DNA from 3 places in the Ruegeria sp. D1(2025) genome. Region 3 is predicted to be linked to each of the others. Evidence: riboswitches for the same ligand, from Rfam matches in the RefSeq annotation. Region 3 holds a riboswitch; each other region holds the start of a gene.
What was found. Region 3 has a riboswitch for cobalamin ahead of ACR1XU_RS17470 (DUF1636 family protein). Riboswitches for the same ligand answer to the same signal wherever they lie in the genome.
Positions count from the first base shown of each region.

Region 1: linked by a shared signal. The riboswitch ahead of ACR1XU_RS13950 (hypothetical protein) and the one ahead of ACR1XU_RS17470 (DUF1636 family protein) in region 3 are both predicted to bind cobalamin.
Region 2: linked by a shared signal. The riboswitch ahead of ACR1XU_RS10810 (DUF4198 domain-containing protein) and the one ahead of ACR1XU_RS17470 (DUF1636 family protein) in region 3 are both predicted to bind cobalamin.

Region 1 covers NZ_JBQFPO010000005.1:169,686-176,431, reverse strand. Annotated here, with positions in the region: gene ACR1XU_RS13965 (bifunctional 2',3'-cyclic-nucleotide 2'-phosphodiesterase/3'-nucleotidase) at 135-2,015, shown strand; RNA gene ffs (signal recognition particle sRNA small type) at 2,055-2,153, shown strand; gene ACR1XU_RS13955 (alpha/beta hydrolase family protein) at 2,153-3,061, opposite strand; cobalamin riboswitch at 3,227-3,447, shown strand; gene ACR1XU_RS13950 (hypothetical protein) at 3,535-3,942, shown strand; gene ACR1XU_RS13945 (phosphatase domain-containing protein) at 3,944-4,447, opposite strand; gene ACR1XU_RS13940 (DNA polymerase III subunit gamma/tau) at 4,618-6,378, shown strand; gene ACR1XU_RS13935 (YbaB/EbfC family nucleoid-associated protein) at 6,474-6,746, shown strand, end outside.
Region 2 covers NZ_JBQFPO010000003.1:284,817-291,562, forward strand. Annotated here, with positions in the region: gene ACR1XU_RS10800 (winged helix-turn-helix domain-containing protein) at 1-867, opposite strand, end outside; gene ACR1XU_RS10805 (LacI family DNA-binding transcriptional regulator) at 872-1,897, opposite strand; cobalamin riboswitch at 2,256-2,455, shown strand; gene ACR1XU_RS10810 (DUF4198 domain-containing protein) at 2,585-3,370, shown strand; gene cbiM (cobalt transporter CbiM) at 3,377-3,988, shown strand; gene ACR1XU_RS10820 (cobalt ABC transporter permease) at 3,985-4,566, shown strand; gene cbiQ (cobalt ECF transporter T component CbiQ) at 4,566-5,348, shown strand; gene ACR1XU_RS10830 (energy-coupling factor ABC transporter ATP-binding protein) at 5,345-6,001, shown strand; gene ACR1XU_RS10835 (AraC family transcriptional regulator) at 6,047-6,746, opposite strand, start outside.
Region 3 covers NZ_JBQFPO010000008.1:132,425-139,170, reverse strand. Annotated here, with positions in the region: gene ACR1XU_RS17485 (iron ABC transporter permease) at 1-134, opposite strand, end outside; gene ACR1XU_RS17480 (ABC transporter substrate-binding protein) at 136-1,083, opposite strand; gene ACR1XU_RS17475 (ABC transporter ATP-binding protein) at 1,102-1,887, opposite strand; gene ACR1XU_RS17470 (DUF1636 family protein) at 1,884-2,240, opposite strand; cobalamin riboswitch at 2,342-2,544, opposite strand; gene ACR1XU_RS17465 (Mur ligase family protein) at 2,653-4,389, opposite strand; gene cphA (cyanophycin synthetase) at 4,405-6,746, opposite strand, start outside.

The DNA of each region.
Region 1 (6,746 bases), on a different contig from region 3:
GAGTTGTTGCAATGCCAATTCATGAACACCGGGACGTGGCAATGCCGCTGAATGGTCCCACCGGCGCCAAGTTATTTGCACTTACTCATTCTTTTAGTGAACATGGCTTAGATTGAATTGCCCAAAGTAGAAAATTGCACCCGACCACTGTTTCGTCTCAGCGCCAACATACTTCAGCCGGTCGCATTCGGATTTTGGCCACGACCGATCTGCACATGAATCTGACAGGGTTCGACTATCACGCGGATGAACCGGATCCGGCGCGGGGCTTCACCCGAACGGCCAGTCTGATCCGCGCTGCCAGAGAAGAAGCGCAGAAAGACGGAGCACTGGTATTCCTGTTCGACAACGGAGATGCCCTTCAGGGAACGCCGTTTGGCGATTGGGCGGCAGAGCAGACTGATGACAACCACGTGTTGATGCAGGCCTTCCGGGAACTTGGCTATGACGCAATCGGACTGGGCAACCATGATTTCGACTTTGGCCTGCCGACGCTGAATCGTATTCTGGACGGCGCACCGTGCCCGGTGATTTGCAGCAATGCCCGGCAATTGACCACCGGGGCCAAATGGAATGACCGCGCAATACTAGAACGCTCTCTTCTGGTTGACGGCGTCGAAACCCCGTTTCGTCTGGGTCTTTTGTCGATCCTGCCGCCGCAGACAGAGCAATGGAATGCGCACCGGGTACAGGATGTGGTCGTGTTCGAAGATATTCTGGAGGCCGCGCAAAAGACGGTCGAGGCCCTGCGCACGGACGGCAGCGATGTGATTGTCGCGCTGGCGCATTCGGGCCTTGGACCTTCGGAACCCGCGCGCGGATTGGAGAACGCCGTCATACCGTTGGCCGCGATCGACGGGATCGACGCCATTGTTGCAGGCCATACGCATCTCACACTTCCCGGCAAGGATCACGAAGGGCTGGATCACACGGACGCAACCCGGGGGCATGTACATGGCAAACCGGTTGTCATGCCTGGCGTCGCCGGGACGCATCTTGGCATCATCGACCTGCATGTGCAGAAAACCTCTGCCGGGCCATGGACGGTTGTCGGGCAGCAGGTCAAGCTGCCGCCTGTTCTCTCCCGGCACGGGAACGAAGCGGTTTCCGAAGACCCCGGAATGCAGCATCTGTTCAGTTACGGCCACGAAGAAACCCGTGCACTGGCCTCAAGACCCGTGGGCCACACCAGTCAAAGCCTGCACAGCTATTTCAGCTTTTGCGCACCGGATCGGGGCCTCGCTCTGGTCGCCAGCGCCCAGGCCGCAGCGCTGCGTCGTTACTTGGACGAAGACCTACGGGGGCTTCCACTGTTGTCCGCTGTTTCTCCCTGCAAGTTCGGAGGCCGCGCGGGACCGCGCTCCTACACGGATGTACCGCCCGGAAAGGTGCGTTTGCGTAATGTTTCGGATCTTCATTCTTTTCCGAATGAACTGCGCGCCGTGCTTGTAACCGGCGACATGGTCCGTGACTGGCTTGAAATGTCGGCGGGCATTTTCAATCAGGTGGATGCAGGAGCTGTCCGCACTCTGACCGATGAAACACGGGCCGGGCATAACTTCGATGTGCTGTTCGGCCTGACCTATCGGATCGATCTTTCCCAGCCGGCGCGTTTTGATTCTCACGGAATGCTGGTCAATCCCGCTGCAAACCGTGTCCGCGAGATTTTCTGCGGTGGAATCCCAATTGAACCCACCCAGAAATTCGTTGTGGCCCTGAACAGTTACCGGGCCAGCGGCGGCGGACACTTCCCAGTTGCGCATCAGGCCCGGCAGATCGATCTGCCGACCTTACCCATCAGGGACGTCCTGCGCGACTATCTTTCGGGGGGACTACCGGACGACCCGCTTGAATCTGCGCCCTTCCCCTTCAGCCTTGTCCGGCTTCCCGGGCACGCTTCGATTCTAAAAACCGGGCCGGGAGCAAGGGCGCATCTTTCCGAACTGGACGCATACGATCCGCATGTGCTGGGGCATGACCCGGAAGGCTTTCTGCGGATCAGACTGTCACTCTGACGGGTTGTCTTCCTGGCGCAACTTCCCTATATCGACGATTGAGAGGTTGGCGCGGGCGAGCGCCTCGCCAACCTGGTCAGGTCCGGAAGGAAGCAGCCACAACGAGCCCCGCTTGGGTCGATGTCCAACCTCTCACTTCATCCCGCAATCGTCACATCTTTCCGGTCGGAACGGACTTGCTGCTCCGCAGACTCGATCAGCCTCGGCCAGACCGCTTTGTTTTTGCGCGCAAAAACACCAATGTGGCCAATGGATTTCAGCCCGAAATCCTTTGGTTCAAGCACATGACGGTTGGCGTCCGGGCCGTATAGCTCGGCCAGCCTCCAGACCGCATTTTCAGGCACCATCTGGTCGTCCGAAATCGCAAACAGGTCAACCGGACCACCGGCCCGCGGCCAGGTCGCTGCGGGCAGGCTTTGGCCAATTTCAGGCAGATAGCTGTTCGGCGAGGTGCACCATTTTCGCCATTGCCAGTAGACCTTTGACGGCAGGTCCGAACCAAACCCAATGGCCTTGCCGGGCAGATACCCCAGCACATGAACTGCAAAAGGCGCATGCCCGTACCAGAAGATTCCGGCCAGCCCCCTGTAGGGCCAGGGATGATCCGACAACGTAACCAGGCCTGAACACACACAAATCATCCGGTCGATCTGATCCACATCCGATTGCAATGGCTCAAGCATACCCCCCAGCGAATGACCAATGGTCCACTGCCGCGCACTTGGGAATCGCCGTCGCATCTCGGCCCGGGCCGCGGGAATATCGATCAGCGCCCAATCGGACATGGTGACACGCGAATCCTTCAGACGCCCCGATAACGATTTTCCGAAATCGCGGTAATCATAGGTCAGACAGGCAATGCCCTGCTCTTCCGCCAGCCACCGGGCAAAATGCTGATAATAGTCCTGGGGAACGCCGGTCGCGCTGTTCAGAACAACTACGATATCAGGCGCTGCAACAGGCAGGTACAGGCGACCCGACAGCATAGCCGTCCCGGAGGGAAATCGTATGTCTTCGGTCAAGACCTGTTCCTGTATGTCCAACATATCATGCTCCGCTCTCAACTGAACAGTTCAGTTCACCTATCTGTCAGGCCAGTCGCCCGCTCAAGTCAACCCGGTGCAAACATGACCAAACGTCCGCTTTCCCGACCACGCATCGGACCAAATGCCTCGGCCCGCGCAATGCGCTTGACTCGGGGACCCGGCAACCGCTAGCGATGAGGAGATGGTTTCCGCGCCCTTTAACGGGCCGGGATGAAAAGGGAACACGGTGCGGTTCTGTCTGGCATTGCCGGAAGGAACCAAGGCCGAGACTGCCCCCGCAACTGTAAGCGGTGAGCAATGCCGAAACACCACTGGCCGAAAGGCTGGGAAGGTCGGCAAAGCGATGACCCGCAAGTCAGGAGACCTGCCATCGATACTGAAACCGAAACTCGGGCGGGGTGTCCGGGCAGGTCCTGATGGCATAGCCCCGTCACACCTGATCCTTGCCCCGCGCCGCGCGCGGAGGGCGCATTATGATCTGGAAGACAAGGACACACGAATTTTCTGCCACTGTGTGCCAGCGCACCGGCAAACCCTGTCCGGCACTGGCGCAAATGGCGCGGGCTCTGACGCGCGCCGTGGCAAGCGCCGGCCCGGCCGCAACCCCGCAATTCGCCATTGAAGGCAGCAGCGAGCTTGCCCATTGCCCCGAAGGGTGCATGGCCCGGTTCCACGCGCGGCCAGACAAAATCCGGGTGTTTTGCGGAACGAATGAGGAAACTCCGGGCGACAGGTTGGAGGATTATGCAGACATGATGTTCTGCGCAGAGTTCCGTGCGCTGCCGTCCGCAATTCTGTCGGACCCGCCCTGCGCCATGCTTGAAGCTTCGGCCCTGGCAGGTCGCCAAGTGGCGGCCCAGGCCGGACATTTGTCGGCCTAAGCTACGGGTCCGCGCTGGCCGGAATCAATTGCGTGGCCCATGCCAGTTGTGCATCTGTTTCAACCGCACAGGGCCGCACCGCCCTCAACCGTTTCAGGGCTGCACCCGGTTGCTCGCCGCATTCGACCATCAGGCGCAACACCACCATTCCGGACCGGCCACAGCCGCCCCGGCAATGCACCAGAATGCGCCCGCCCCCTGACAGGGCATGGCGGACGGCCGCGCTTACATCGGGCCAGCGCGCGGTCACGGCGTCGGGGGGTGCACCGAAATCTTCGACCGGCAGATGGACCCAGCGGCAGGCGCGCGCCTGAATGTCGGTTCCGAAGTCACGCGCGCCGTCCTGCAGCATCTCGACTTCGGTCGTCATTGAAATGACAAGACCTGGTTTCCAGTCGGAAATCGCATTCAGGTCCTGGGCATAATTACCCCCACGTCCCGGCATTGATGTCAGGGCCAGAGTACCTCCTCCGACCTGCAGCGCATGAATAATCATCTGAGACATGCAACGCGCCCTCCTTAATCGTTACGCACAAGAATCCGGTCAAAAATGCTTTCACCTTCATTTTTACGCGCATCCCGAAGCATTCCCAAATGAATTTCGCGAACCGGCTGTGGACGCAGGCGGCGGCGCACTCTACGCTGCACTTCTGATACGAATCCGACAGAGCAGAAATGACCGACACGCCAAGCCCCGCTTATCAGGTTCTTGCCCGCAAATACCGCCCGGAAACCTTTGCCGACCTGGTTGGTCAGGATGCCATGGTGCGCACCCTGAAAAACGCGTTCGAGGCAGACCGGATCGCGCAGGCCTTCATCATGACCGGCATCCGCGGCACCGGCAAAACGACGACGGCGCGGATCATCGCCAAGGGCATGAACTGCATCGGCCCCGATGGCGACGGCAAACCGACGACCGAACCCTGCGGCCAATGCGAACATTGCGTGGCGATCATGGAAGGCCGCCATGTCGACGTGATGGAGATGGACGCCGCCAGCCGCACCGGCGTCAACGACATCCGCGAGATCATAGACAGCGTCCGCTATCGTGCCGCCAGCGCACGCTACAAGATCTATATCATCGACGAGGTTCACATGCTTTCGACCAGCGCGTTCAACGCGCTGCTCAAGACGCTTGAGGAACCGCCCGAACATGTGAAATTCATCTTCGCGACCACCGAAATCCGCAAGGTTCCGGTGACGGTCCTGTCGCGCTGCCAACGCTTCGACCTGCGCCGGATCGAACCCGAGGACATGATCGGTCTTCTGAACAAGATCGCCACCGCCGAGGGCGCTCAGATCGCAGAGGACGCACTGGCGCTGATCACCCGGGCGGCCGAGGGTTCGGCGCGTGATGCAACTTCGCTGCTGGATCAGGCGATCTCGCACGGGGCCGGGGAAACCAGTGCCGATCAGGTCCGGGCGATGTTGGGTCTGGCGGACCGGGGCCGCGTCCTGGACCTGATGGACATGATCCTGCGCGGCGACGCGGCGGGGGCTCTGACAGAGCTAAGCGCTCAGTACGCCGAGGGCGCCGACCCGCTAGCCGTGCTGCGCGATCTGGCCGAAATCACCCATTGGGTGTCCGTGGTCAAAATCACGCCAGACGCCGCCGAGGACCCGACCGTTTCGCCCGACGAACGCGCACGCGGACAGCAAATGGCCGAAGCCCTGCCGATGCGTGTCCTGACCCGCATGTGGCAAATGCTGCTGAAAGCGCTCGAAGAGGTCTCAGCCGCACCAAACGCCATGATGGCAGCGGAAATGGCCGTCATTCGGTTGACCCATGTGGCCGACCTGCCAAGCCCGGAAGAACTGATCAAACGTTTGCAGGACGCACCTCCACCCACGCCGAACGGAGGCCCCGGTGGAGGCATGGCCGTACCCTCGCACGCCCCGGTACAACCTCAGGCATCGGCAAGGTCTTCCTACGTTTCCGCTCCACACGGTCCCGCCGGCGCGCCGACTGCGGCCCTGGCACAGGACGTCCAAACTGCTCTGGCGCGCTATCCGACCTTCGAACATGTGGTCGAACTGATCCGGACAAACCGGGACGTAAAGCTGCTGGTCGAGGTCGAAAACGGTGTGCGGCTGATGTCCTACTCACCGGGCCGGATCGAATTTACACCGACCGATCATGCCCCGACAGACCTTGCCCAACGGCTGGGTACGGCGCTGCAGCGCTGGACAGGCAATCGGTGGGCCGTATCCATCGTGGCAGATGGCGAAGCCGCCACGATCGCCGAGATCCGCGATGCGGCCGACCTCGCGCTAAGGTCACAGGCCGAGCAGCACCCGCTGGTTCAGGCGGTACTCATGCAGTTTCCCAAGGCGCGCATCAAACGGATCGAAACCCCGGAACAGCGCGCCGCCAAGGTCGAAACCGAGGCTCTGCCCGAGGTCGAAGACGAATGGGACCCGTTCGAAGAGGACTGAACATCTGCCTGGAATACAGGAGGATGCCCATGCCCCTTGTGTCACGCAGTCACCCTTCGTATTTAGGCGTCAAATCGATTTACAGGAGAAACCCGATGCTCAAAGGTTTAGGCGGTCTGGGCGATATGGCCAAGATGATGAAATCCGCGCAGGACCTGCAGACCAAAATGACCGAAATGCAGGAAGAACTGAACAACCTCATGGTTGTCGGCGAATCCGGCGCCGGTCTGGTCAAGGCCAGCGCCACCGCCAAGGGCGAACTCAAAGGTCTGGACATCGACCCGTCGATCTTCAACGGAGACGACAAGGAAGTGGTCGAGGACCTGATCCTGGCCGCCATCAAGGACGCGCAGACCAAGGCCGCCGAG
Region 2 (6,746 bases), on a different contig from region 3:
GCCCGGTGGCGCGGGCAGTTCACGGGCCTCTTCAACCAAACCCGGGCGGGAAAACACTTTCCTCTTACGCCCATCCGCGCAACTGATTTCGACTTCCTCAATTGCGCCGTTTTTCTGGGCCGCGGCGCACCAGTCTTTCGCCTCGGCCGCGCCGACCGTATCCCAGAACGCAGCTAGTTCGCCCGATGTTGCAAACCCCAACCTGTCCAGGGCGGCGTTGCACAGCCAGTCCACCGTTCCTTCGGCATCGCATGGTGCATGACCGGGGCACAGATGAGTTTCGATCACCCGTTCGGTCAGGTCGTAGCGTTTCTGAAAGCCGTCCCGGCCAATGACGGTCAGCGCGCCCGAGCGCCACAAGAACTCCAGCGCGGTTTTGGACGGGTGCCAGTCCCACCAGCCGCCCGATCCTTTCTTTTCGTCCTTTCCCACATCGGACGAGGATACCGGACCGTGATCGCGGATGTGCAGCAGAACCGAGGCGAACTGTTGTTCAAATCCATCCCGCCGCCAATTCTTCCAGCGGGCTTTCAACAAATCGGCGTCGCGCTGAAAGCGCAGGTGCCAATGCCGGTAGAACTCCATCGGAATAACGGCGGCGTCATGTGTCCAATGCTCGAACAGCGCCCTGTCCCGTTCATACAGGCGCTTCAGATGTGTGCTGCGATAGGTGGACCTGCGCGAAAACAGGATCATGTCATGGGCGCGGGCCACGGTGTTGATACTGTCCAACTGAACAAAACCAAGCCGTCGGATCAGGTCCAGAAGATCCGCGCCCTTTGCGCTGCCCGACGGGGTTTCGGACAGCAAGTGACGATCCATGAACGCCGCACGGGCTGTCCGGTTGTCCAGTTTCGGCAGTGCCAAGACTCTAACGCCGCTTCAGTGTGTCGCCGTAGCTGATTTTTGGCGTCAGTGTCACGCGGGTTTCAATCTCGGCTTCCGGGTCGGCCAGCTGTGCCGCGATGATCCCTGCGGCCTGACGGCCAATTTCCAGCCGGCAGGCATCCATGGTTGCCAGTTTGCGAGGCAGACCTTGCAGCAGTTCGACATTGTTGAACCCTGCCAGCCCGATTTGACCAGGGATGTCTATCCCCTGATCCAGCAGGTACAACAGCCCGCCAGCGCCGATCATATCATTGGAATAATACAGAAAATCCAGTTCCGGCGACCGTTCCAGCATCGCCTGCGTCATCTCGCGCCCCTTGGCCAGTGCCGACCCGCCCGAGTAGAACTCGCGGTCCTCGATCTCGATCCCGTGTTTGCCCAGAACCTCGGTAAAGCCTTCGAATCGTTTGCGCGCGCGGTGGTCCAAAGGCATCTTGGTCCCCATGAAACCGATATGCTGGTATCCGGCCTTCAGTATGGCCTGCGCCATTTCGCGGCCGGCACGGCGGTGCGAAATGCCGACCATCGCATCCACTGGTTTGCCGTCGGTATCCATGATTTCGACCACCGGAATGCCCGCGGAATCCAGCATCGCCCGGGCCGCTTCCGTGTGTTCCAGACCCGCGATGATCACGCCCGAAGGCCGCCACGAGAGCATCTCGTAAAGGACCTTTTCCTCTTTTTCCGGCAAATAATCGGTCACGCCGACCACTGGCTGCAATTCGGTGTCTTCCAGCACCTGATTGATGCCGGTCAGGACCTCGGGGAAGACCATGTTGGACAGTGACGGGATGATGACAGCGACCAGATTGACCCGGCTGGATGCCAGCGCACCCGCAATTTTGTTGGGCACGTATCCCAGCTCTTTTGCGGCGGCCAGAACCCGTGTTCGGGTCGCATCTGATACATCACCCCGATTGCGCAGGACCCTGCTGACCGTCATTTCGGATACCCCCGACGCTTCCGAGACATCGCGAAGGGTAAGCGGGCGTTTTGTTTCTGTGGTCACGAGGCACCTGCACTGTTGTTTTGCCCGATGGTAGCGTGAACACGGCGGCAAATACAACAACTCTGCTTCTGCATCGAGCGCTGGGCCGGTCGGACCTTTTGTGCATCGGAGCGACCCTACATATTTGCGGCGAGTTCAATTTTAAACGCGAGTCAACGCCCGCAGTTTCAGGCCTAAAAATCTCAAGTCCGCGAACTGAACCGACGACTATTGAACGCGGAAAGATATCTAAGAAAATACACACACTCGCGGTGGCGCATACCAAACCGCGTAGCAAGCGCGAACATGCAATTTCTGATTTCGCAAATGGCCCATGCAACGCCGCAATCAATTGTTGACCGTGTCTTACATATTCTGGCATGAACGGGCCATGTTCGGTTCCGGGGACATCCTCGGAAGCAATAGGGAATGCAGTGCGGCACATTTCGCCAACTCTGCAACTGCCCCCGCAACTGTAGGCGGCGAGCGCGGCTGATAATGCCACTGGGGTATCCCGGGAAGGTTAGTTTAGCGCTTTGACCCGCAAGTCAGGAGACCTGCCGAACATGCGCCCTTGGAAGGGGCGTTCATCATCGGCGACGGGGTGTGCGCCGGATCTGTTTGCCCGACAAGGCAGATGGCTTCGCGTTCCCCATCGTCAAAGCAGAATTGTGCCGGGGAAGGCGCGACGTGAGAAGGACTCGATTTGTGAAAAAACTGCTGGTGGCTGCAACGGCTGCTTTGGCGATGCCTGCATTGGCGCAGGCCCATTTCCTGCTGGAATATACCGACGACACGATGATCGAACGCCCCGGTGACGTTCCGGTCAAACTGGTTTTCTGGCACCCGTTTGAAGCTGGTCACGTGATGACCCTGGAAAGACCGGAAGAATTCTTTGTAATCCACAACGGTGAAAAAACCGATCTGATGGATACGCTGGAAGAAACCACTTTTGAAGGACCGGACAACATCGCCAAAGCGTTCCTGGGCTCGATTCAGGTTAAACGCTCGGGTGACTATGTGGTGGTTACAGTTCCTGCGCCTTACTACGAAGAATCAGAGGATATCTATATCCAGCAAATCACCAAGGCTTACCTCAACCGAAACGAACTGCCGACCGACTGGGATCAGCCGCAGGGGCTGGCCACCGAGATTCTGCCGCTGAACAAACCTTACAACATCATCGCCGGGTCAACCTTTACCGGTCGCGTGTTGAGCGAGGGACAGCCCGTCGCCGGCGCAGAAATCGAAATCGAGTACATCGCCGCAGCACCGGACATGACCGGCACCGGCGCGAAGGACGCCACCGTGTCCCCATTGCCGGGCGGCGCGTTGGTCGCGATTTCGGATGACAACGGATATTTCACTTTTGGTGTGCCAAAAGCCGGGTACTGGGGCTTCGCCGCTTTGGGCGTGGGTCCGGAAACCGAGCATGAAGGCAAAGAGCTGAGCCAGGATGCGGTCATCTGGATCCGCGCCTGGGATCTGGAGTAAGCCTGAATGCACGTCGTCGACGGAGCCCTTTCAAACCCTGTCGTGATCGGCGGTGCGGTCGCCGCGGCTGGCGGGATCGCATTGGGCCTGAAATCGCTGGATCTGGATCGCATTCCCACGGCGGGCGTGTTGTCGGCCAGCTTTTTTGTCGCCTCGCTGATCCATGTGCCGATTGGCCCGTCGTCTGTGCATTTGATTCTGAACGGTCTGGCCGGGCTTCTGCTCGGCTGGGCCGCCTTTCCGGCCCTTTTTGTCGGCTTGCTGCTGCAAGCCGTGTTCTTCGGTTTTGGCGGATTGACCGTGCTGGGGATCAACACGGTGAATATCGCCCTTCCGGCGGTGTTGACCTGGATGATCTTTGGTCGTCTGATCGCACGTGGCTCGCCTGTTCAGGGGGCGATCTGGGGCGGCATCGGCGGTGCGTTTTCGATCGCCGCCACGACGGCTTTTGTCGCGGTCTCGCTGGCGCTGTCCGGCGATGAGTTCCTGCCCGCTGCCAAGCTTGTCTTTTTCGCCCACATTCCCGTCATGGCTATCGAGGCCGTGCTGACAGGTTTTGCCGTTCTTCTGGCCCGCAAGGTCAAACCGGAACTTTTTGTAAAGGTTGCGTCCACATGAAACAGTTGATCCTTGTTTGTACGCTTGCTCTCGCCCCGCTCCCGGCTCTTGCGCATAAGGTTATTGCAGGCGTTTTTCCGGCAGGCGACGCAATCGAAGGCGAGCTGGGGTTTTCCAATGGCGATATGGCCGCAGACCAGGAGGTCATCGTCTATGGCCCCGACGGCTCTGAACTGGGACGCACAGTAACCGATACGGACGGTTTCTTTCTCTACAGCCCGACCAGAGCGGTGACTCATACATTCAAGGCAGATCTGGGTGCAGGGCACGTCGCCGAAGTTGCCATGTCGGCCGACGAAGTGGCAGAAATCATGGGGGTCGAAGCCGAGCTTTCTGAAACAGCCACGCCGGTTGCATCTGCGGATGGCGCGGCAGCGGTGACTGTGGCCTCGCTCTCGGATGAGGAACGCGCCGCCATCGCCAAAGCGGTGCGCGACGAAACCCGCCCACTGCGGCGCGAGATCGCCGCCTACCGCGAGCACAATGATCTGCAGAACATCTTGGGTGGTATTGGCTATATCATTGGTCTGTTCGGCATCGGCTTTTACCTGGCCGCGCGAAAAAAGATGGCCACCTGATGGCACATGCGCTGGAACCACAGGCCAAAACACTGGCCGAGGCAGGCAAAGCCGCCCATTTCGGGATGATCGGAGACTACGATCCCCGTATGCGCATCGTTTTGGCCTGCATCTTTGCCATCGTCACGGTTGCCCTCAACAGCATTCCGGCGCTGATCGGCGCTTTGTCCGTCTCGCTTGGGTTACTGGTGATGTCACGCTTGCCAGTCGGCCGGACCCTCAAGCGTATGGCCATGATGGACAGCTTCATCATCTTCATGCTGGTGTTGCTGCCATTCTCAATGCCCGGTGACGCGATGTTCACGGTTTTTGGCTTTCCGGCCAGTTGGCAGGGCCTTTGGAAAGCTGTCGAGATTGCACTGACGGCCAACGCGGTCATCCTTGCGCTGATGGTTCTGGTCGGAACGATGGAACCTGTGACGCTTGGACACGCTTTGCACAAGCTGCGCTGCCCCGAGGCGCTTGTGCACCTTTTGATGTTCACCATCCGCTACATCGAGGTGTTGCGGGAAGAATACCTGCGCCTGCGCGGCGCGATGAAGATCCGCGGATTTCGCCCCGGCACAAACTGGCACACCTACCGAAGCTTCGGGTATCTGGTCGGCATGATGCTGGTGCGCGCGATTGAACGGTCCGAGCGGATTCTGGCGGCGATGAAATGCCGGGGGTTTTCCGGGCGTCTTTTGTTGCTGCAGGACTTTAACATGACACGACGCGATCACATGTTCGCCGCGATGCTGTGCACCGTTTGCCTTGGCCTGCTGTTCCTGGATTATCTATGACGATCCTCAAGCTTGAAGACATTTGTTTTGCATATCCCGGCCAGCCACCAGTGCTGGACGGCGCTTCGCTGCAGCTTGAACCGGGGCAGCGCCTGTCGATTGCGGGCCCGAATGGCGCGGGAAAATCTACCCTGTTTCGCATCGCCCTTGGCCTGCAAACACCAAGCGCCGGGCGCGTGACCGTCCTGGGAAAGGAAAGGCGCGTCGAGGCGGATTTTCACGAAGTCCGCCGTCAGGTCGGGCTGGTTTTTCAGGATCCTGATGATCAGCTGTTTTGTCCGACAGTGGCGGAAGACATCGCATTTGGTCCTCTCAACCTCGGGCGCAGCAAGTCCGAGGCGCTGGCCATAGTCGACAGAGTGCTTTCCGATCTGGATCTGTCAAGTCTGCGTGATCGCATTACGCACAAGCTCTCTGGTGGAGAGAAGCGGCTTGTGACCCTTGCAACCGTTTTGGCGATGGAGCCCGAGGCGCTGCTTTTGGATGAGCCCACCAATGCGCTTGACGCCAAAAATGAAGCGCGACTTCTAGAGATTCTTTGTGGCCTGCCGCAGGCAATTCTGCTGGTCAGCCACGCACCATCGTTTCGGGAAGCACTGGCGCCGGATACGCTGGAACTGCGGAACGGGCGGATTGTCAGCCCAAGTGAATGATCTGTTCCCACGAGGTATGCGAACGTCCGCGACGAAGTGCCGTCGTCAGGAAGCCTGCGCGTGCACACGGTATGACCCGGGGGTCCGGCTGGTCCACTTTCGAAAGGCGCGGTGAAAATTCGCCGGAGCCGAAAATCCGGTGTCAAAGGCGATCTGTTCAATACTGAGCGTACTTTGCTGAAGCGCGCGGATGGCAATGTCGCGGCGCAGTGCATCCTTGATGTCCTGAAAAGAAGTTCCTTCTTCTTTCAAACGCCTGTTCAAGGTCCGCGGCGTCATTTTCAGGGCACGCGCTGCATCCGGAAGCTGGCAGGTTTGCCATGTTGCGCCGTAGAGAAACGCGCGGACGCGAAGGCTGTTTGTATGCGCGCGCGAACCAGTAAAGATCCAGTCCAGCGGCGCGCGTTCAAGGAACACGGACGCCTCAGCCGAACTGCGGGTTACCGGGCGGGTGAACAGACGCGGGTCGAAAAGGATACTGGTCTGCCGAGCGTCAAACTCGACCGCGCATGGGAAGACGACGGCGTAGTCGGCGGCAAACTCCGGGCGGGCAAAGGCAAAGCGAACGGCTTTTACCGGTGTTTCCGTCCCGCCAAGCCAGGACAAAAGCCCATGCGCCAGTTTCAGGATCAGCATGTGGCCGAAACGCTGCGGGCGGGTGTCGTCCGAATATGGGACCAACGCCAGTTCCACCGCGTCGGATTTGCTGTGCAAGTCCAGGTGGAAGTCATCCAGAAGCAGGTTC
Region 3 (6,746 bases):
AGACCGGTTCCCAGCAAGACAGCGGTGAACGTGTCGGAAACCGGAATGGATGTGGTTCCGTAGATGGTTGAGATCAGCAAAAGGGCGGCCAGAACGACCGCCCCCAGCAGAAGTGTCAGGCCAAGTCGGCCCATATCAGTTGAGATCCGGATGCATGGCCTGCGCCATTTTCAGGATCGCCTCGATATTTGCCGGTCCCGGGGTCAGTTCCTCGTACCGCAGGCCAATCCAGGCCTCGTTCTTGACGGCATCGGTCTGGGACATCACCGGATGCTCCTGCAGAAATTTGAAGGTATCCTCGGCGCCGTTGCCGGTCTGGTAATCCAGCAGCACCAGAAATTCGGGGTTGGCGGCCGCCACCGTTTCCCACGAGGTGCGGCCCCAGCTTGTATCCATGTCATGGGTCACGTTTTCACCGCCCGCTGCGGAAATCATCGCATCGGGAATGGCAAACTTGCCCGCGGTGAAGGGCGCATCAGCCGGACCATCTAGAAGGAAAACGCGCGGTTTGGGCAGATCGGCGGTCCGGGTTTCGATCTCGGTCAGTTCTTCTTTCCAACCATCAACCAGTTCCTTCGCCTTGTCTTCGACCTGCATGACCTGGCCCAGGCGCAGAACGTCATCAAACAGCAGGTTCATGCTGGCTTCGGGGCGGTCCTTGTCCAGATGCACGCAGCTTTCGGACAGGATCAAGGTCTTGATGCCAAAGGGTTCCAGCGTGTCAGGGGTCACGTCTCCGCCCGGCTTCATCCCGTAATACCAGCCCGCGAAGAACATATCGGGTTCGGCGGCCACAAGGTTCTCGACCGTTGGGTATTTGGGCGCAAGCTCGGGAATGTCGCCGCGCAGCGTATCGAATTCCGGGCTGGTCTTGTACCATCCGGTGATGCCGGTCAGCCCGACGATCTTGTCCTGCAGATCCAGCGCAAAGGCCATGTCGGTCATGTTCATATCGTGCACGACAATCCGCTCAGGCGCAGTTTCAAAAACCAGCGGCTTGCCGCAATTGTCGACGGTAATGTCTTGTGCCGACGCACCGCCTGCCAAGGCTGTGGTCAGGACCACCGACCAGATCTGTTTCATTCAAAGATGCTCCTAGGGTTAGTTTGAGACCGAGGTTTTTCGGATATCCAGCGCCGGAATCACGCGGCCCTCATGGTGAAAGTACAGGTAGTCGACGCCAAAGGTTTCCCGGACCTGGTCCGAGGTCAGCACATCGGCCACGGGACCAAAGCCCGTGAGCCGCGCGGATTTCATCATGGCCACATGGGTGGCAAATTCAGGGATCATGACGAGGTCGTGGACGATCATGACCACCGTGATGCCCAACTCGGCAACCAGCGACAGCATCCGCCCCTTGGCGTCGGGGTCCAGATGGTTTGTCGGTTCGTCCAGAAACAAAAGCGAAGGGTTCTGTGCCAGAGCGCGCGCAATATGCGCACGTTGACGTTCACCCCCGGAAAGTACGCCCATTCGTTTGTCCGCCAGATCACTCAGACCTGTCAGGTTCAAAATCCTGTCCAGTTCGGCGGCGTGGCCCTCTTTCGACCGATCAGCCCGGATCGGGATTTGCCCCAAGGCCACATATTCCCGCAAAGACAGTCTGCTATCCGGCAGTTCGTGCTGACTGACAACAGCGATCATTCGGGCGCGCTGGTTGGCGGGCATGTGTTTCAGGCTGCGCCCATTGATCAAAACGTCGCCCAGCACCAGTTCGGCCGTGCCGCACAACAGGTTCAGAAGTGTCGTCTTCCCGGCCCCGTTCGGCCCGGCAATTGCAAGGATTGCGCCTTCTTCCAGTTCAAAAGACGCCGCTTGCAGCAGAACATCACCATTCAGCGCATAGTATTCGACGTCACGCACGGCAAGAAATGCAGAGGTCGTCATGAAGGCTCCTCCAAAATCATTCGGGGCAAACGGGAAAGGGTTTTGTCAAAAAGCGCGCTCGGCCTGTCGGACGCGCAGGTCCATCCATCGGCACTGTTCTGATATTGCAACGCGAATTCGGCCAAGGCCGCGATGTCATGCGGGGTCCGGATGTCGCCGAACAGGTATTGGGCTTTGCCGGCGGCCTGAAACCCAACAGTTGTCGGCTGCGCACACCCGGCCATGCAATCGACCGTGCGAATGGCAAACGCGGACGGCAGCGCATCTGACAAAGAAGAGCGTATTTTGTCCGCAGACAAATCACCGTTGCATGTCGAACAGATCAGAAGAACATGATCAGTGGCGTCTGACATGGTCCGCTCCACTTGTTGCCAAGCGCGGACAGAAGGTGCTGATCATGTAAACACGTGACTGACGTGCCATCTAAGCCTCCTTCCAGGGCGCCCCGCCCCGGGTTGGTTGAACATTGATGGCAGGTCTCCTGACTCGCGGGTCCTTGCTTGGCCTTCCTTCCCGGCCCATTCGGCCAGTGGGTGTTTGGCGTCGCTCACCGCTTACAGTTGCGGGGGCAGTTACGGACTTGGCCCACTGGGCCGCACCGTATTCCCTTTTCATCCCTCGGGTCTTCCTTCGGGAACCATCTTCTAGCTAAGTGCCTCAGACCCGAGCATGCGTCAATACAGAATTGTTGCCAGGACACTCTGTTCGGCGGCGGAGCGGCATCCATCGTTAACTGCCCGGGTGCCTCGCGTTCAGCGTGCCGGTTCAATTCTCCAGCAGTTTCAGAACCTGTTCGCGCTCGGACAAGACCAGCAACAGGGCAAGATCGCCCGGTTCGATCTGATCCAGTATTGTCCTGCTCGCCTCGACCGGGGAAGGCGCGCTCAGGATCTGCTCATCCCGAAGACCGTTGTTCATTGCCGCCTGCTTAATCAGCTTTGGAATCTCACCAAGGTTGCGTCCCCGCAGATAACCCTCAAGCTCGGCAGCGACGATCACATCCGGCTGGAACCGCAAGGCCGTTTGCGTGACATCGATGATGTCCTGATCGGACCGGTCCCCGGCATGGCTTAGCAGTATGAAGCGGCGCTTTGCCGGAAGTCCGGACAAAGCCTCGCACACCGCTGCGACCGAATGTGGGTTATGCGCAAAATCGACAAAGACGCGGGCGCCGCTATGGGAAAACTCGTTGCACCGGCCCGGATTATCTTTGGCGTCTGGCTTGAAACCGGACAATCCCGTGCGAATGGCCTGCATCGGGATATCCAGTGCGCAGGCCAGACACAGCGCAGTTATTGCGTTGAGGATATTGTACCTGGCAGCCCCACCCATAGCGAGCGGTACATCGTGAACCGAAATCACCGGTTGTTCCGTGGAGCCATCGAAGAACACGATCATCTCGTCCCGCAGGAAGGCACAACAATGTCCTTGCTCGCGGGATTGTTGGATCAGTGCGTTTTTCTGGTCCAGCGAGAACCACCAGATCCTGCAGGACGTGTTCAGCGCCTCATCCCGGACAAAGGGGTCATCCGCGTTCAGGGCCAGAACGCCATCTTTCTTAAGGGTGCGATGCACGGCGAACTTGGCCTGCGCCAACTCCGGAACCGTGTTGACGCCGTACTGACCCAGATGATCATTGGCGACATTTGTGACAGCCGCAGCCGAGGCGGCATGGGTTGGAAGACCCCGGCGCAGGATTCCGCCACGGGCAACCTCCAGACAGGCGACTTCAAGCCGCCGGTCGCGCAGCAGCATGCGCGCTCCGCCGGGGCCGGAATAATCACCACGGTCGAGGATGTCGTCGCCGACGCGGACAAACTCGGTCGAGGTCAGCCCGGCAACCTTGCCCGCCGCCCGGGCGATCGCCTCAAGCAGCCGGGTCGTTGTGGTCTTGCCATTGGTTCCGGTGATGAAGGCGACGGGGATGTTGTGCAAGGCGTCCCATTCGACTTCATCAGGCGCAGGCAGAGCGTTCCAGGCCCAGGTCTGGCTTCCGACCCCGTGGCCGATCGAAATCTCGTCGTCGTCACACAGGATATCGACGCCCCGCGCCGAGGCCGCCTGGATCAGGGCGATCAGGGCCGGATTTGCCTCTTTGGCCATGACGTCGCGGACGTCGGCGATCATCTTGTCGAAATCGCCGGGTGTTTCCCCGACCAGCGCCGCGGCACAGAAATGCCATGCGGTCTGGACCGCAAAGATCGCTGAATACAGCTGATCCATCGGCGCTGAAATCGCAAGGTTCACGCCGCCGGTGAATACCCGATATGTCAGCTTTTCTTGGCACCAGCCGAGCGCATCCAGCACACGACGTGCATGATGCTGCCACAGCTCAATGACACGCGAAGACTGCTCTTGGTCAAAAAAGACGTCCATGATTGCGCCCGGGTGATCCCAGAGCAACCCGGGCCCGGTCAGCCGGCGCGCATCGTCTACCCGAAACGCGCCACTGGTCGCGCTGGGGATGGTCAGCGCGGTCTCAAGCTCTTCAATCCTGTCCATTCCGGTGCCCTCGGCTCAATCCGCGTCTTCGCTGATTTCGCGGGCCAGACGCACGCCGCGCTCGTCCCGGATCAGGGCCTGATCGCTGTCGAACATGTCCTCGAAAGAGGTCTCAACAGGGGCAGGCTTGCCGATTGCTTCAGCTTCAGGTGCGTCGCCATCCGAATTGAAGTAGATGATCTGTTTCCAGCAGCGGGTGGTGTCGTCGCCGAATATCACCAGCAGATCGCCGGGAGCTGCCATTTCCAGACCCGCCGTCACCGCTTCGACCTCATCAGGGATGATTGTGATCGCCTCATCCGGCGTGCCGCCTGCAATCAACGCCTGCCGCAGCATCTGAGGAATTTCGTCATGCCCGCGTCCGCGACGGCGGTCGTCAGCCTTGCAGATGAAGTGGTCAAAATGACCGGCCAGCGCCGCGCCCGCGTCCTCGACGTCCTCGTCACGACGGTCACCGGGCATCGATACGACGCACAGCCTGCGGCCCTTGATCTCCAGCTGGTCGGCCAGCGCCGCCATTGCCTTCAGGGCGGCGGGGTTGTGGCCATAATCCAGGATTACCTTGAACGGATGTTCGTCATAAACGTTCATCCGCCCCGGTGCCTGGAAATAGCTGGTGTCAAAGGTCCGCAGCCCGTGGCGGATATTGTCCAGATCAACGCCAAAACTATAGGCCATGGCGGCTGCAAACATGGCGTTCTGCACGTTGAATATCGCCTTGCCTTCCAGTGTCGCCGGGATCAGGTGCGACCAGAGCACGGGGATATGCAGACCGTTGTCGTAGATGGTCAGCATGTCACCGTTCATGCCTTTTTCCAGCACGATGGCCTTGCCGCCTTCCTTGATATGTTCTTTCACAAGACTGTGGCCGGGATTGGTCGTGACATAGAAGATCTGACTTGCCCCGGCATAATCCGCCATCTTCAGGCAGTTGATGTCGTCGGCATTCAGAACGGCCGTATCCGTGGCGCTTTCCACCACGACGCGTTTGACCACGGCAAGCTCTTCGACCGTGTTGATGCCACCCAGCCCCAGATGGTCGGCCGATACGTTCAGACAGGCGGCAACGTTCGAGCGTTGATAGCCCAGGCCCGAACGCACCAGCCCGCCACGCGCGGTCTCCATCACGGCGAAATCGACCATCGGATCGCGCAGCACGATCTGGGCCGACTTGGGCCCGGTCATGTCGCCCTTGACGCTCAGCTTGCCATCCACATAAACCCCGTCGGTCGAGGTCATGCCAACGGTCTTGCCGCTGGTTTTCATGATATGGTTCAACATCCGCGATGTTGTGGTTTTCCCGTTGGTTCCCGTGATTGCCGCAATGGGGATGCGTGTCTTGTCCCCGACCGGGAACAGCATGTCGATCACCCGACCGGCAACATCGCGCGGTTGGCCTTCGGACGGAGCTACGTGCATCCGGAATCCGGGGGCTGCGTTCACCTCGACAATCGCGCCGCCGATATCCTTGTAGGACTTGGTGATGTCGTCGATCAGAAAATCGACACCGCCCACATCCAGCCCAACCGCCATGATGGCGCGTTCAGCCATGTCGCGGTTGTCGGGATGAACCACATCGGTCAGGTCGATGGCCGTGCCGCCTGTGGACAGGTTCGCGGTAGAGCGCAAATAGAAAACCTCGCCCTCCGGCAAAACGGTTTCTTCGGTCACACCGGCGTTTTCCATCAGGCGTTTGGCCTGATTGTCGATCTCCAGCATGGTCAGCACTTTTTCGTGCCCGATGCCCCGGCGCGGATCCTGGTTAACGATAGCGACCAGTTCCGCAATCGTATGCTTGCCATCCCCCATCACATGACCCGGAACCCGTTTGGCGACTGCGACGAGCTTGTTGTTGACCACCAGCATCCGGTGATCAAATCCTGTAATGAAGCTTTCAACCAGAATGGCGCGGCTTCGCGAGTGTTCCTTGGCCTCGGCAAAACCGGCCTCGACCTCGGATTCCGAGTTCAGATTGATCGATACTCCGCGGCCGTGATTGGCATTCAGCGGTTTGACCACCACCGGAAATCCGATCCGGCCAGCTGCTTTTGCGGCTTCGCGGGCCGAATAGACCATGCGCTGTTGCGGCACCGGCAGGCCCAGATCGTTCAGCAGATTGTGGGTATCTTCCTTGTCGCAGGAAATCTCGACCGAGATATGTTTGGTCTCGGACGTGATGGTCGCCTGAATGCGTCGCTGATACTTGCCATGCCCGAACTGAACCAGCGATCCTTCGTTCAGGCGGATCCATGGAATGTCACGTTCTTCGGCGGCCTTGACCAACGACCCGGTCGAGGGACCGAATTCCTTGCGTTGGGCACGCAGAACAAAGCTGCGCAACTCGTCGTCCCAATCGA